Regions from separate parts of the Roseibium sp. AWQ4_254 genome, predicted to be linked through region 1. Evidence: riboswitches for the same ligand, from Rfam matches in the RefSeq annotation. Region 1 holds a riboswitch; each other region holds the start of a gene.
What was found. Region 1 has a riboswitch for thiamine pyrophosphate ahead of ACXAIC_RS06970 (FAD-dependent oxidoreductase). Riboswitches for the same ligand answer to the same signal wherever they lie in the genome.
Positions count from the first base shown of each region.

Region 2: another riboswitch for thiamine pyrophosphate. It lies ahead of thiM (hydroxyethylthiazole kinase); the one in region 1 lies ahead of ACXAIC_RS06970 (FAD-dependent oxidoreductase).
Region 3: another riboswitch for thiamine pyrophosphate. It lies ahead of ACXAIC_RS03585 (ABC transporter permease); the one in region 1 lies ahead of ACXAIC_RS06970 (FAD-dependent oxidoreductase).

Region 1 is NZ_JBSWYH010000007.1:56,118-61,431, reverse strand. It holds gene ACXAIC_RS06990 (EamA family transporter) at 1-236, shown strand, start outside; gene ACXAIC_RS06985 (ROK family protein) at 268-1,161, opposite strand; gene ACXAIC_RS06980 (pirin family protein) at 1,347-2,282, opposite strand; gene ACXAIC_RS06975 (P-loop NTPase family protein) at 2,427-2,972, shown strand; TPP riboswitch at 3,000-3,119, shown strand; gene ACXAIC_RS06970 (FAD-dependent oxidoreductase) at 3,275-4,252, shown strand; gene thiS (sulfur carrier protein ThiS) at 4,236-4,433, shown strand; gene ACXAIC_RS06960 (thiazole synthase) at 4,438-5,211, shown strand; gene ACXAIC_RS06955 (thiamine phosphate synthase) at 5,208-5,314, shown strand, end outside.
Region 2 is NZ_JBSWYH010000001.1:282,543-287,856, reverse strand. It holds gene ACXAIC_RS01290 (OmpP1/FadL family transporter) at 1-512, opposite strand, end outside; gene ACXAIC_RS01285 (TRAP transporter substrate-binding protein) at 1,092-2,222, opposite strand; gene thiD (bifunctional hydroxymethylpyrimidine kinase/phosphomethylpyrimidine kinase) at 2,224-3,030, opposite strand; gene thiM (hydroxyethylthiazole kinase) at 3,066-3,839, opposite strand; TPP riboswitch at 3,909-4,017, opposite strand; gene ACXAIC_RS01270 (Lrp/AsnC ligand binding domain-containing protein) at 4,151-4,387, shown strand; gene ACXAIC_RS01265 (hypothetical protein) at 4,529-4,942, shown strand; gene ACXAIC_RS01260 (DMT family transporter) at 5,095-5,314, opposite strand, start outside.
Region 3 is NZ_JBSWYH010000003.1:154,938-160,251, forward strand. It holds gene ACXAIC_RS03575 (adenylosuccinate synthase) at 1-655, shown strand, start outside; gene ACXAIC_RS03580 (hypothetical protein) at 911-2,905, shown strand; TPP riboswitch at 3,105-3,211, shown strand; gene ACXAIC_RS03585 (ABC transporter permease) at 3,456-4,211, shown strand; gene ACXAIC_RS03590 (ABC transporter substrate-binding protein) at 4,235-5,176, shown strand; gene rpoH (RNA polymerase sigma factor RpoH) at 5,306-5,314, opposite strand, start outside.

The sequences.
Region 1 (5,314 bases):
TGATCTTCAGCTTGCAATACGGTCTGTATTTCCGCCTGCAGCAGTCGGCCGGGCCGGTTTATCTCAGTCAGATCGGGTCTGTCGCAGCCGTGTTTGGGCTTGCACTTGGCTATCTGGTCTTCAACGAAGTGCCGAATGGGGCAAAGCTGGCCGCTGTCGCCTTTGTGGGGCTGGGGATTGTTCTTGTCACTCTCGGCCAGCGCCGTTCCCAAGGACGGGGGAATGGGCGCGCCTGATCAAGCGCTCAGCAGTTGGTGGGCAGGCGCGTCAGGTCCAAAGCCAGGCCGCGCCGCGCACGCCGGAACTGTCCCCATGCACGGCCTTGCGGATCGGCGTGTCGAATGTATCGGAAAAGATGAAGGGGGCCATGGCAGCGGGAAGGTCACCGTAGAGCTCGTCAATATTCGACATGCCGCCGCCCAGCACAAACACATCCGGGTCCAGCAAATTGGCCGACATGGCCATTGCGCGGCCAAGACGGCTGACATAGGCGTCATAAACCGCCGTTGCCACGGCGTCCCCGGAGCGCTTGAGGTCCATGATCTGCGGCCCTTTCAGGTCCGTGCCGGTCCGCTCCGCATAGTCGAGTTGAAAGCCGGTGCCAGAACACCAGCGGTCAATCACGCCCTTGTGGCCGATCCAGCTGTCCGGGCCCGGAAACTCGTCCGCCCGAAGCCAGGGAACGGAGATCCCGCCCCATTCGCCGCCAATGCCGTTGGCCCCCAGATGCGCCTTGCCGTCAATGGCGATGCCAGAACCGCACCCGGTTCCGATAATGATGGCATGCACAATATGGGCGCCCGCGCCCGCACCATCGGTTGCCTCTGAGACCGCAAGGCAATTGGCATCGTTCTGAATGCGCACCGGCCGCTCAAGCAGGGTTTCAAGGTCCTTGTCCAGCGGCTGGCCGTTCATCCAGGTTGAATTTGCGTTTTTGACCACGCCGGTTTTCGGGGACAAGGAGCCGGGAATACCGAGCCCGAGGGTTCCGGTTGTTCCGGTGGCCTGTTCGGCCGCGGCCACAAGATGCTGAACAGCCCTCAGACAGCCCTGATAATCGTCTCTCGGCGTGTCGACCCTCTGGCGGAAAAGCTCTGTCCCCCCGTCGGACAAAGCGATGATTTCGATCTTGGTTCCGCCCCAGTCAATGCCCAGCCGCATCCCGTTCCACCCGTTTCCCTGTTTTGGCCGTTTCCCCGTTCTGGCCGCTTGCCTGTTCTGGCTGCTGCGGGACTTGTCTGAAGACCCGCGTGTCGCTCACACCTGTCTTGGCAGAGAAAACCCTGCCTGCGCAAGCGGGCGGGGTTTGAAAGCTGGTGAAACAGAGGACTGCCAGTGAGGCAGTGTCAGGGGCCGGGACGGTCGGGAAGGGGAATGAACTCTTCCGCATCTCCCGGCACCGTGTCGAAGCGGCCCTGCCGCCAGTCTTCCTTGGCCTGCTCGATCCGCTCTTTCGAAGAGGAGACGAAGTTCCACCAGATATAGCGTTTGCCATCCATGGGCGCACCGCCCAGAACCACAAACCGGGCCGGGGTAGAGGTCGTGTTTTCGACCACCAAATGATCGCCTGCCTTGAACACCAGCAACTGGGCGGGGTCAAAGGATTGCCCGGAGATGGTGATCTGACCGGAGATTGTATAGAGGCCGCGTTCTTCCCATCCGGCATCCAGCGGCACCTTGGCGCCCGGATCTAGGGTGATGTCCGCATAAAACATTTCAGATGCGGTTTGGACTGGCGCCGTGTGGCCGTAAAGACTGCCCGCAATCAGTTTGACCGAAGCGCCCTTGTCGGAGAATTCCGGCTGTTCCTCCGTTCCGTGATGCTGAAAGGTCGGGTCGCCTTCTTCCAGGTGTTTCGGCAGCGCCACCCAGCTCTGCAGACCGAAGAGAGGACGTTTGGCGGTCAGGCGCTCCGGCCGTTCGCGTTCGGAATGCACGATGCCCTTGCCCGCGCTCATCCAGTTGAGGGCGCCAGGGGCAATGGCAATCTCCGTGCCGAGACTGTCCCGGTGATACATCTCGCCCTCAAACAGATAGGTGACCGTGGCCAGCCCTATATGGGGATGCGGGCGCACATCTATGCCGCCTCCCACCAGAAGCTCCGCCGGTCCCATCTGGTCAAAGAAGATGAACGGGCCGACCATGCGCCGCTTTGCCGAGGGCAGGGCGCGGCGGACCGAGAAGCCGCCGAGGTCTGATGTGCGCGGGACTATGATTGTTTCGATCGGGTCACAGCTTGAGGCAACTCCGGGAATGGGATCAGGGCAGTTCAACCAGCTCATCAGTTTTTCCTCTCCGTCAATTCGCGTCTGACATCTCATTTGGGCCGCGTGTCGGGACGTGTCCATTGAACAGTCTGATTCAGGTTTTCTTCTGCTCAGAAGCGGCTATAAAGACGGGCCTTTTTCTTCAAGGTGCAGGTCGGCATGAAGCGCGTCATGATTGTTGGTGGTCCGGGCTCTGGCAAGAGTACGCTTGCCGTCGCGCTGGGCCAAAAGACCGGCCTTCCGGTCTATCACATGGACAAGATCCACTATCGCCCCGGCTGGGTTCAAAGAACCATGGCCGAAAAGGACCGGATGAGCCACGAGGTTCATATGGAAGACGCCTGGATTTTCGAAGGCGGCCATTCCAACACCTATGCGGAACGGGTCGCCCGTGCAGATACCTTCATCTGGCTGGATGTGCCGGTGGCCCGGCGGCTGTTCCGGGTCTTGAAACGCTCCATCCGGTATCACGGCCAGAACCGCCCGGATCTGGCCGAGGGCTGCCCGGAAGTCTTTGACCGGCAGACCCTTGATTTTCTGAGCTATATCTGGCGCACCCGGCACAGCGCCCGTCTGAAACTTGAAAAGATATATCAGGCCCCACCGGACCACCTTACGGTTCTGAGGTTTGAGACAATCGGGGAGGTGCAGGCCTTTCTCTCCGGGCTTCCGGCCCGGGCGCGCGCCGTCCCAAGGGTAACTTGACAACAACCGGGATCTGGCGGCACAAGGTGGTTTCACCCGGGGTGCCCTGACAAGGGGCTGAGATACTGCTGGCTCATGAGGCAGCGCAGGGACCCGACGAACCTGATCCAGGTCATGCTGGCGAAGGGAGGGTGTGCGGCCCCGAGAAGGGGCGCGGCAATGGGCTGTGAGCTCCCTTCCGAAACCACGGGACCGGACCCGGACCTTCTCAGGGTCCTTGCGGAGACACATCCTATGGCTTTTCTGATTTCAAGCGGGTCTGTCCGGCAGAAGATACATCTGCGTCTGACCTGGGCACTGTCATGAAGGTCGGAATCAAGGGCGCAGGTGTTGCCGGTCTGGTGCTGGCGCACGAACTTGCCTCGCGCGGCCTCGAGGTCGAGGTGATTGAACGCCACGAGAGCCTTTGCGCCAGTGCGTCCTGGCTCGCCGGAGGTATGCTGGCTCCCTGGTGTGAGCGGGAAAACGCGGAAGAACAAGTTCTGTCCTGGGGTGAAAAATCCATCGGCTGGTGGGACAAAGCCGTGCCCGGGGAGGTGCACCGCAACGGGACGATCGTGGTGGCCGCACCGAGAGATTCTGGAGAACTGACCCGCTTTGCGTCGCGCGCAAGCGGTTTTGACTGGGTGGATGCCGAAGCGCTGGGCGCTCTGGAGCCGGATCTGGCAGGCCGGTTCGCAAGAGGGTTGTTTTTTGCCGGAGAAGCCCATCTTGATCCGCGCAAGGCTCTCAAGGGTCTAGAGGCCGGACTGGGCGAACGCGGGGTCGGGATCCGCTTTGGCTGCCGGGACTTCTCTGCCGGAATGGGCTTGAGCGTCGAGTGCACGGGCATGGCGGCGCCAGACCCCGCGCTGCGTGCGGTGCGCGGGGAAATGCTGATACTGCATGCGCCTGAAGTCACGTTCTCCCGCCCGGTCCGCTTTCTGCATCCGCGCATCCCTGTCTATGTGGTGCCGAGGGAGAACGGGCATTTCATGGTCGGGGCAACGATGATTGAAAGCGATGACCATGGCCCGGTCTCCGTGCGCTCAGCCATGGAACTGCTTAACGCTGCCTACAGCCTTCATCCGGGTTTTGCCGAGGCCAAGATCGTTGAGACCGGGGCCGGCCTGCGCCCGGCCTATGCTGACAATCTGCCGCGCCTTGTCTTTAGCGGCAATAGCGTCTCCCTGAATGGGTTTTACCGGCACGGTTTTTTGCTTGCCCCCCATTTTGCCGTTTCGGCGGCAGACAGGATCCTTTCCCTTTTGCAGGAGACCTCCCTTGAAGCTCATCATTAACGGCGAAGCGCAGGACCGGGCCAGTGCAACACTGGCCGCCCTGCTTGAGGAACTGGCCTATGACCATGACTTTCTGGCCACTGCCAGAAACGGGGACCTTGTGGCCGCCGAAGAACGGGCCGGCTGTGTTCTCCAGGACGGGGACCGGATCGAGATCCTGTCGCCGATGCAGGGAGGGTAAGCCTATGCTGACCTTTTATGGCGAAACGGTCGGGTCGCGCTTTCTGCTCGGCACAGCGCAATATCCGTCCCCGCAGATCCTGGCGGAGGCTGTTTCGGCCTCAGGCGCGCAGATCCTGACCGTCTCCTTGCGCAGGGAAACGGCTGGCAGCGGCTCCGGCGGGCGGTTCTGGGCCATGATCCGGGAGCTGAAAGTCAAGATTCTACCCAACACCGCCGGGTGCCACTCGGTTCAGGAGGCGGTCACCACCGCCCGAATGGCTCGGGACCTGTTCCAGACCGACTGGATCAAGCTGGAAGTCATCGGCCACCACGACAGTCTCCAGCCCGATGTCTTCGCGCTGGTGGAGGCGGCCCGTATATTAAGCGGGGACGGCTTCAAGGTGTTTCCCTATACAACCGACGATGTGGTGGTCGGGGAACGGCTTTTGGAGGCGGGGTGCGAGGTCTTGATGCCCTGGTGCGCGCCAATCGGGTCGGCCAAAGGACCGGTCAATCCGGATGCCTTGCGCGCGTATCGCAGCCATTTCAGCGGCATTCCACTGGTGGTGGATGCCGGGCTTGGCCGTCCGTCCCATGCTGCGCAGGTTCTGGAACTCGGGTTTGATGCGGTGCTGTTGAACACGGCCGTTGCCAGGGCCGGGGATCCCGTTGCCATGGCGCGGGCCTTTTCGCTGGCGATTGAGGCTGGCCGGAGCGCTTATCAAGCCCACCCCTTGGAGCCGCGCGATGTTGCGGTTCCCTCGACCCCGGTTCTTGGAATGGCGGTATTTGAATGAAACTCGATCCCTTCTATCTCATCGTTGACAGTTCCGCTTGGATAGAGCGGCTGATCCCGCTTGGTGTCAAACTGGTGCAGCTGCGCATCAAGGACATGTCCGA
Region 2 (5,314 bases), on a different contig from region 1:
ATGTCATTGATCTCATAGGCCACATTTGGGTTCACATTGACCGAAAACACCTTTGAGGAACGGGAATAGAATTGCGCCGCCCAATTCTGCTCAGGCTTCGTCGTCAGCCCGAAGGGGGCATTGATGCCGATCCCGAACACCCACTTCTCATCCGCCCGGTAGGAAATATAGGTTGACGGCACAAACGCATCCGACGCGATGTCCCCGCTGCCGATGGACGAGGTCCCCAGGCCGCCCCCGCTCAAGGTGCCATCAATTTCCGAATAGGGAATGACAAGCGAGCCATGACTTTCGAAGGTCCAACCCTGCTGTGCGCCAATCAAGGACGCTGGGTTCCAGTACATGGACGAGATCGTCCCGCCAGATGTGCCGTAGCCGGCAAAAGACGTTCCCTGATAATACGCGCTCTGTTCACGCAGCGCGAAGCCACCGGCATGCGCCGCAGTGGCAAGCAAGGACAGCCCCAGCGCCGTCGAAATAAATAGAGCGTGATTTTTATTGGCCCTGACCATGGTGTTTTCTCCCATCCCCCTCCCCTCGGAGGAAACGTGATTTCTAAAAACAGGATTTCCGAAATCAGGTCAGAGTTTCAAGCATAGATTTTCTGGGCAAAGAGCATGCATAGTTCTTTGTGCATTGCAAAATAGCCGCCGGATACCCGCAAAAACTCACTCAGTCACATCCAAAATTCTGAAAAACTCTACGGATAGGCTCACTTGTCACACGTCTGACATGGCGGCCACTCGATTGCATAAAAAATATGCAACAACTCACCACCTTCCGCAAACGTCACTAATTCTTCCAGCGTTGCCCCATTGTCACACCTTCCCATAGGGAAATCGAAGATTTTGGAAGCAAGTCTGCGCTCTGAACAGTGGCGCTTTTGCCAAGCCTCTTTCAAACTCGGAACTGATGGCACGCGTTGCGAGAGCGTCGGACGATAAGTCTGCGCCCTTTGATGTTGGAAAACAGCTTATTCGGCAAGGCGCATTGCGCAGAGCGATGCGGTGAAACGGCCAAGCAGCGCAACGCTGCCGATGGGCTGCTGTCCATCACCCGAAGGGGCGGCTCTCCTGCACAGATCACTGGCCTCAGGCGCCCCCCTCCCGCGCGGACAAGAAGCTGCGCATGGCCACATCGCTCCAGGGCGCCAGCCGCTCTTTCGCGGCCCGGTGGCTGTCATAGATGCGCTGGCTGAGCGGGTCCCTTTCGGCAAAGTCTGCCAGGACCTCAGCCGCCATTGTCCGCAAGGCCGCCATCACCGCGTCCGGATAGGGCCGGACCTTCACACCGTCTTCCTCCACCAGCAGCTTGAGGCTGCCCGCGTTCTGCCAGTCGCTTTCCGCCAATGCCCGCCCGTTTTCCGCACGGCAGGCTTCCAGAAGAATCGCCTGCAGGTCCTCCGGCAGCGCCTCAAGGGCGGCCTGATTGAAAAGCGCCTCGCTGGTGCCGTTCGGCTCGTGGAAGCCCGGGGTATAATAGGATTTGGCGGCCTTTTGAAATCCCATGGCCCGGTCGGACCAGGGCCCGAGAAATTCGGTCGCATCCAGGACCCCGGACTGAAGGGCCTGAAACAATTCTCCGGGCGGCAGGCTCACTGGTGCCGCACCCAGACGGCGCATTACTTCGCCGCCAAGCCCGGGCATGCGGATTTTCAGTCCCGACAGGTCGTCAAGGGAGGTGATCTCTTTCTTGAACCATCCGCCCATCTGAACACCGGTATTGCCAGCCATGACCGGCTTGACCCCGAAAGGCGCATAGAGTTCGTCCCACAACGCCTGGCCGCCTCCCTGCTCGATCCAGCTTATGTGCTCAAAGGGCAGCAGGCCAAACGGCACGGCCGTAAAGAACACCGAGGCCGGGATCTTGCCTTGCCAGAAAAAGGAGGCCGAGTGGCCCATTTCGGCGGTACCGGCCGAAACCGCATCAAAGACACCAAGGGCAGGCACCAGCTCTCCGGCCGCATAAAGATGGATCTGGAAACGCCCTGTGGACAGGCGGGCCACCTGATCGGCAATCCGCTGTGCAGTCACGCCCGGTCCCGGCAGGTTCTTCGGCCAGGAGGTCACCATCTTCCAGGTCACTGCGTCTGCTGCCCCTTGTGCCAGCGCTGGTGCCGGCAGCAGGCTTGCCCCGGCCGCTGCGGCGCCCCCAGTCGCAGCGCCGACGAAGGCCCGGCGGCTCAAAGAGGACTTCGAGGATAAACGGGTGTCTTCTGGCATGTCACTGGCTCCAAAGGGCGTGAAAATGATGCACCGGTCCATGCCCGGCCCCGATCTTCAGATCGTCGGCAGCGGCAATCGCCGCATGCACATAGCGTTTGGCCTCTGCAAGAGCCTGCTCCAGCGGTTCGCCCTTGGCCAGTCCTGCGGCAATGGCCGATGACAGGGTGCAGCCGGTGCCATGGGTGTTTAGCGTTTCAAGCCGCGTCTCCCGCAGCCAGATCTCCCGGCCCGTGCCGTCGGCAAACAGGTCTGCACTCTCAGCGCCCCCCCCGTGGCCACCCTTCAGCAGAACGGAGCAAGCGCCCAGCCGCAGAAGCTGCTCCGCCTGAGCGCGCATCTCCTCTTCATCAGCCGCAACTTCTGTCTCCAGCATGCGGGCTGCTTCGTGGAGATTGGGCGTGATGATGTCGGCACGCGGCAAAAGACACTCGATCAGGCTCGCCACCGCACCGTCAGACAGCAACGGATCGCCGGAGGCCGCCACCATGACCGGGTCCAGAACGACGGCACCCGTTTCTGCCGCGTCCAGACCAGCCGCCACAGCTTCGATGATGGCCGTGCCCGACAGCATGCCGATTTTGGTCGCACTCACCTTGAGGTCAGAATAGACCGCCGTCATCTGCGCGCGCACAAACTCCACAGGGACCTCATGAATGGCGCTGACCCCGAGCGTATTCTGGGCGGTCAGCGCGGCCAGAACAGTGGCCCCATAGACACCATTGGCAGAAAAGGTCTTCAAGTCCGCCTGAATTCCCGCGCCACCGCCTGAATCCGATCCTGCAATGGTTACCGCAATCGCGGTCATGACACCCTCCTGACAGTTTGTGAATGGAACGCCGCTCACGCGGTTCTCAGCAATCTCTCGATATCGCGCAGCGACAGAGCATAGAGCGCGTCCAGCAGCTCCGGCACCAGACTGCCCGGGCCGCGCGCCCGCTCAGCCGCCACGTCCCCGGCAATGTTGAACACGGACAGAGCGCACGCAGCCGCGAGCGCCCGGTCCTCCTCCACGCTGGCAAAGGCGGCCAGAACCGCCCCGCCCGCGCAGCCGGTCGCCGTCACCCGCGCCAGCAGCGGATGGCCGTTCTGCAGGCGGTAATCTCCGCTCAGGCTCTCCACCTTGTCTTCAGCCCCCGTGACTGCCAGCACTGTGCCAGCAGAAATAACCGCGTCCACATCTTGCCGGTCCGGACACAAAGCTTCCAGTTCGGCCCCGTTCAGGCGCACCAGATCCGGCCCCCGGCCCAGAAGTTCACGGGCAAAGGCGCAGCGGACCGGCGAGCGGTTGACAAAAACAGGATCCATACAGACCGGGCGGCCCGCTGATCTGGCAGCGTCAAAGGCCAGCGGAATGGCCTGCCGCCGGTCCGCATCCAGTGTGCCCAGATTGAGCAACAGCGCATCGGCGCTGGCGGCAAATCCGGCCACTTCCTCCGGCGCAATTGTTATGGATGGCACCGCGCCGATGGCCAAAAGCACATTGGCGGTAAAGGTCTGCGCAACCGCATTGGTCACCGTGTGAACACGGGGGCTGCGCGCGCGCACCCGCTCAAGCAAGCGGAAGACGGTATCCGCTGCAAGCGGCTGTGTGGATGCGGCAACGGACAGGCTCATGCACTTGCCTCCAGCAGGCGGATGATCCAATCAGAGAGAAGGGAAGGAAGGCATTTGGCAGGAGGCCGGAACGGTCTTCATCTCAACTCCCTCCGCCGGGATCAACCGGATCAGGTTCAAGGAGTTGGCGGCAGCCTCTCAGCCCGATCAAACCTGCCGGGCACCCCCATGAGAAGACCGCACTGCTAACAAGCCTCCAGGGAGATTGCAAGCCTTGCGGCCGGAAGACCTGCCATGCGGCAATTGACTGCGGCGGCCAGATCGGCCATGTGCTTGCAGGAACAGTTCATGCCAACATCCTGGAGCACCCCATGGTCCCGTTTTTCGTGATGATCAAATGCCAGCTGGGCAAGACCTACCAGGTTGCCAACGCCATTGCCGACGCGGAAATCGCCTCCGAGGTCTATTCAACCAGCGGAGACTATGATCTTCTGGTGAAGTTCTATGTCGAAGAAAGCGCGGATATCGGCCATTTCGTCAATGAAAAGGTTCATCCGATCGACGGAATTCAGGACACCAAGACGATTATCACGTTCAAGGCGTTCTAGGGGGCGCCACGGTCAAACGGGTTCAAACCGTTTTGCGGCCTGCGTCGACATCTCTGAATGTCTGGCAGCGAAACGCAGACAAGATGAGACGCGGTTTGCTCTGGCTGCGTCATTGCGATGTGCCGGACCTGGAGGATGAGCATGCGCTGTTTTAAATTGCTGGCCTTTGCGGCCACCCTGCCAAGCCTTGCCGCCACCCTGTCCCAGCCCGCCCTCGCCCAGGGCATGCCGCCGGAGCAGATCAAAACTGTTCTGGATATGACCAAGGCGAACTGGGTGTCGTTCCGGGACTGGCAGGGCAAGCAGCTGATCTATTTCACCCATCTGGAATCCTGGACCTGCGGCATCGACTATGTGTTTTATGGAATAAATGGCGGAGCGCTGGATCAGATCTGGGAGCTGGCCCCGTGTGATCCGGACAATCCCAATGCGGTCCTGAAAGACAAACCCTATCTCGAGCTGCCACCCGGCTCGGTTGAGAGCATCGATGTGCAACTGATCTATCCGGACGGCTCAAAAAGCCCGGTGCAGACTTTTCAGTACACACCGAAATAGCCTGCCGGGCAGAAGTCTTGCGATGCTGCGCACGCTTTGTTGCGGGGCATTGTCCCCGCGCTCTTTGACGGCATCTCAGACCAACCGCAATTCACAGGACCCCGGTTCCAGATCCGGGCAGGCGTTGCGTTCTGCCCCAGGACTTTCCGCAGTCACGAGCGCGACGGGGTCGAGGCCCGGCGGTCCTTGGTCCGGTCGAGGCCGAGCTTGTGTTCCCGGTAAATCACAAAACCACCTGCTGCAATCACGATCAACGCACCGGCAACAACCGCCGGCACCGGCACTTCAGAAAAGACCAGCCAGCCAACCAGGATCGCCCAGAGCATGTTGACATAGTCGAAGGGTGCGACTGTGGAGGCTTCTGCATAACGA
Region 3 (5,314 bases), on a different contig from region 1:
CCAGGGCAAGCGTATTCTGTTTGAAGGCGCCCAGGGGGCGCTGCTGGATATCGACCACGGCACCTATCCGTTTGTAACGTCCTCCAACACGGTTGCAGGTCAGGCGGCAACTGGCTGTGGCCTCGGGCCGGGCTCGGTCGACTATGTGCTTGGCATCACCAAGGCTTACACGACACGGGTCGGGGAAGGACCGTTTCCGACGGAACAGCAGAACGAGGTTGGGGAGTTCCTGGGCACGCGCGGCCATGAATTTGGAACCGTGACCGGCCGCCGCCGCCGCTGTGGCTGGTTCGACGCGGTGCTCGTGCGCCAGACCGTCTGCACCTCCGGCATCAACGGTATTGCCCTGACCAAGCTCGATGTTCTGGACGGGATGGACGAAATCAAGATCTGCATCGGGTATGAGCTGGACGGGGAGCGGATCGACTATCTGCCGGCGTCGCAAGGCGCGCAGGAGCGGGTTGTTCCGATCTATGAAAGCCTGCCGGGCTGGAAGGAATCCACGGAAGGGGCCCGCAGCTGGGCAGAATTGCCGGCTCAGGCTATCAAATATGTCCGTCACGTCGAAGAATTGATCGGAGCACCGGTTGCGCTTCTATCGACGAGCCCGGAGCGTGATGACACAATTCTTGTGCAGAATCCCTTCCAGGATTGAGATCTTTGGCTGAAAAGGCCCAATATTGAAAAAAAAAGTGGCGCTGGGCGAATCACTCTGCGTCGCTTTGGAATGGCAGAAGGCCGTCAAGAGGCGACCTTCAAACCGTTCCACGGATGTGCTGTGTAAGGGACGATGTGTGGGCGAATACGGGAAGAGTTGGCACCGGTCATCGAAAACTTGCTATAAGCCTCTGGGGAAACCATATCCCGGGCTGGCAGAAATTGAACGCGCGCGTGGCCTGTAGGCAGGAAGATGGCTGATTACTATTCGATTTTGAAGAAAACAATCGCGTCCTTGCCGGAAAGCAACGGAGCTGCCCGCAGAAGCGTTTACAGCCGGGCACGCAACGCCATTGTCAATCAGCTGAAAGCCTATGAGCCGCCGCTTTCCCCGTCCGAAATCACGGCCGAGCAGCTGCGCCTTGAAGAGGCGATCCGGAAAGTGGAAGCGGAAGCTGCCCGGGAAAGCCTAGGGCTGAGCCCGTCGCCCGGCACCTCCACATCCGCGCCAACGCCGCCGTCCTCTTCTTCTGCGGCCGCGCCGCAGGCGCCGGAACCGCAAGACGCTGAGGCCCCCCCTGAGGTGGCCAAAGTCCCTGAACCTGCTGCGCCTTCTACATCCCCGGCGCCAGACTTTTCTGTCGCTGCACCCGAGGTTGAAGCGCCCGAGGATGTGCGGCCTGAAGATCCGGTGCCGGACGTCCCCGGCAGTGAGGTCAAAGCGGCCGAAGCTCCGCCTGTATCCGCGCCGGTGTCGTCCCCCGTGACGCCACCGGCTGCACCTGTGATGCCGGAGACCGGTCCAAAGGATGGACTGCCCGCGCTTGACGGTCCTGAGAGGGAGCCGTCTCGGGCCTCCTCATTTGCAGAGGCCTCTGACGGTAAAGCTGCAGACGCGGACACGGATATTCCCTCGCCCTTGAAAGACACTTTGTCTGAGGCCGAGCAACTGGGCGCAGCGGCCAACAAAGCGGTTCAGAACGTCAAGGAGGCCGTCGACCCGGCCCCGGAAAAACGCTCTGGAGTTGTGATCGATGCCCGTAAGGAACCGGCTTTCCGGGGCTCGATCCGCGCTGGCGACGAAGGATATGACGCCGAAGAAGATGGTACAGACGAGGAGATGCCCTCGCTCTTTGCCGACCGGCATGAGCCGGTTCCGGTGCCGGTGCCTCAGGATCGGTCCAAACGGGAGCGGCTCAGCGCGTCGGATGCGTTGCGCGGGTCAGGGGCCGGACGAATGGTTCCGGTCGCGCTCGCTGGGGTTCTGGTTCTGATCGTTCTGGGCGCCGCCGCTTATTTCTTCCTGCCGTCGGAGGACCAGGCGGCGGTCAGCCGTCAGGAGACACCGGCAGAGGACACGCAGCCTGCCACTTTTCAGCCAGAGCCCGCGCCGTCCCAGGCCTCGGTGGCCGAGGACCCGGCAGATACGGGCGCAAGTGCCAAGAACACCGACAGGCTTCTGGATGACAGCGGCGGCGAGGTTGTTGCGCCTGATGCCCGCACGGTTACCACAACGACGATCACGCCGCGGCCGTCCGCACCGGTTGCCTCCACGCCCTCCTCGCCGGGAGCGGCCAGCACCGGCTCAACCTCTGCAATTCCGCTTGTGGAACCAGCCCAGCCGTCTGTTGGCGGGACACAGGGCGGTCTGGCAAGTATCACCCAGCCGGGAGCAAGCGCCTCTGCAAGCGCGCCAGCACCCAGTGGGGCCCAGCGGTCCATCCTCTATGAAGAAGGGGAAGATACGTCCGGAGCAGGTACGGCGTCTCAAGGGGCGGTTGTCTGGGGCCTGAGGCAAGAAACGGATCTCAACGGCAACCAGCTGTCTGTTCTGACCGCGCAAGTGGACATCCCCGAGCGTGGGGTGAAAGTTGATATCCGTATCAAGCCGAATGACGACACGTCACTGCCTGCAAGCCATCTGGTGGAAATCGAATATGACTTTCCGGACGGATTTGCGGCCGGGGACGTGGTCAATGTGCCAGGTCTTGTCATGAAGCCGACGGAAGAAGCCCGGGGCGATGCCCTGATCGGCGCGTCTGTGAAAGTCTCTCCCGGCATCTTCTGGATTGCCCTGTCGAATGACATCGACAAGGAAGAGCGCAATATGGGACTCTTGAGCGGGCGTGGCTGGATCGATATTCCGATGCTGTATGAAAACGGCAAGCGCGGCATCCTGACCCTCGAAAAGGGCGAAACGGGCAATGACGTCGTCAACAAGGCGGTTGCCTCCTGGCAAGCGGGCTAAGGCTTGAAAGAGCGCTCTGTCATCCGGTTTCAAACCGCTTTGCTGTGATATCTCTGATGTCTGGAAGCGAAAGTCAAAGCGCATGAAATGCGGTTGCTTCAGCCGTTTTCTCTCTGAAATGGCAGTGTGTTTAAGGTTTGCCGGAGAAAAGGTTTCCGGACCGGTCTTGCGTTTTGTCTCAAGGCGGGGCATGTTCGCGCCTCGGTCCGAGGGGTGTTCCGGTTTCCGGAGCTGAGATGGCGTTAAGCTGAACCCTTAGAACCTGATCCGGGTCATACCGGCGAAGGGACGGAATCCTTAGCCTATATCCCGGATCTCCAGTGTCATACTGGCTGGTCATTTTCCTGCTGTAACCGGATTCTGGAAGCTGCGGGGGCGCCAGCCGTGAGCGCCGGTCTCTTTTGCATGCCTTTGAATGGGTGTGCGAGGCCGGGGTGAGGACGGGAGATCCTATGCGTTCGTGTCTGCCAGGGCAGCCGTCATCGCACCAGCGAAGACCGGCTGCTGGAAAGAAAGATCCAAACAGCTGCCGTGCGCCCGGAGAGGCCGCATGAGAGACGTGCTGTTGGTGCTGAGGCGCATTGCCGTTTCTGTCCTTGCGGTCTTCGGGGTCTGGGCCTTACTTGTGGCGGTGTTTCAGCCGCCTGCATTCCTGCTGCCCGGCCCGGTCGATGTTCTGCGTGCCTTTCCCACCAATGCAGGGTTTTTATTCTACCATGCGGGCATCACCGCGTCAGAGACCCTGCTGGGGTTTGTTCTTGGGGTGCTGTGCGGAACGGCGCTTGCCGTCTTGGTCTGGCTGTTTCCGCTCGCCGGACGCCTGGTCATGCCGGCCGTTCTGGTGACCCAGGCCTTGCCGGTCTTTGCCATTGCCCCTGTGCTTGTTCTCTGGCTCGGCTTCGGTATGACCTCCAAGATCGTCATGGCCATCCTGATCATCTTTTTCGCGGTGACCTCCACGGTCTATGACGGGTTGCGCCGGCTCGATCCCGGCCTTGCCGATCTTGCGCGCCTTTACCGGGTCAACCGGGTTCAGGAACTTGTGGTGTTCCGGCTGCCTGCGGCCCTTCCGGCGCTTGCCTCAGGGATGCGGGTGGCCGCCGTCTTTGCGCCCATAGGGGCGGTGGTTGGTGAATGGGCGGGGGCCAAAGGCGGGCTTGCCTTCATCATGCTGCAGGCCAATGCCCGCGGAAAAGCAGATCTTCTTTTTGCTGCAGTCATTTTGCTGGCCTTGATGGTTCTGGCGATGCGCGCTGCAGTCGACCACCTCACCCAACGTCTTGTTCCCTGGCAGGCCGAAGACTGACTGCCACATTCCGGAGGAGTTTCATGAAAAGAATCCTGTTGTCCCTGTCTCTTGCCACCGCACTTCTGGCCAGCGGTCCGGTTCAGGCCGCTGAGAAGCTTACCGTGCTTCTGGACTGGTTCACGAACCCCGATCATGCTCCTGTCATCACGGCGAAGACCAAGGGGTTCTTCGCGGCGGAAGGGCTGGAGGTGGAGCTGATCGAGCCGGCCGACCCGTCCATGCCGCCCAAGCTGGTTGCGGCCGGGCAGGGCGACATTGCCATTTCCTATCAGCCGACCCTGCATGCGCTGATCGAGGAAGGCCTGCCGGTGTCCTGGATCGGAACCCTTGTGGAAACGCCGCTTAACTCGCTGATCGTGCTCAAGGATGGGCCCATCAAGACCTTGAAGGACCTGAAGGGCAAGACCATCGGCTTTTCCGTGTCCGGCTTTGAAGATGCCATGCTGGGGCAGATGCTCAAATCGGTTGAACTGACCATCGATGATGTGGAGTTGATCAATGTGAATTTCTCCCTGTCTCCGGCGCTGATGGCAGGTCAGGTGGACGCGGTCATCGGGGCTTACCGCAATTTCGAGCTGACCCAGATCGAGATCGAGGGCAAGGAGGGGCGGGCCTTCTTCCCGGAAGAAAATGGCGTGCCGATTTTTGATGAGCTGGTCTATGTGGTCGGAAAGGATACGGTGGATGATCCGCGTTATGTCAAGTTTCTGGCTGCGGTGGAAGCTGCGACCATCTATCTGACAAACCATCCGGATGAGGCTTGGGATGCCTTCATCGAGGCCTATCCGCATTTGAACGATGAGTTGAACAAGCGGGCCTGGGCCGACACGCTGCCGCGCTTTGCCAAGCGGCCGGGCGTGCTGGATGAAGGCCGCTACATGCGCTTTGCGGAGTTCATGGCCGAGGCCGGTTTGATTAGCAAGGTTGTTCCGGTGGAGAGCTATGCCAAGGAACTTCGCTGATCTGATGCCCTCTAAAAGGACATCTCAAGGAGCGAGCCCCTCTTTGCGATCAGACGATAAGAAAAGCAAAACGCCGGAGCAAGTCTCCGGCGTTTTTGTGTCCGTCCATGATGCAGGCAGTATATGCCGTTATGCGGC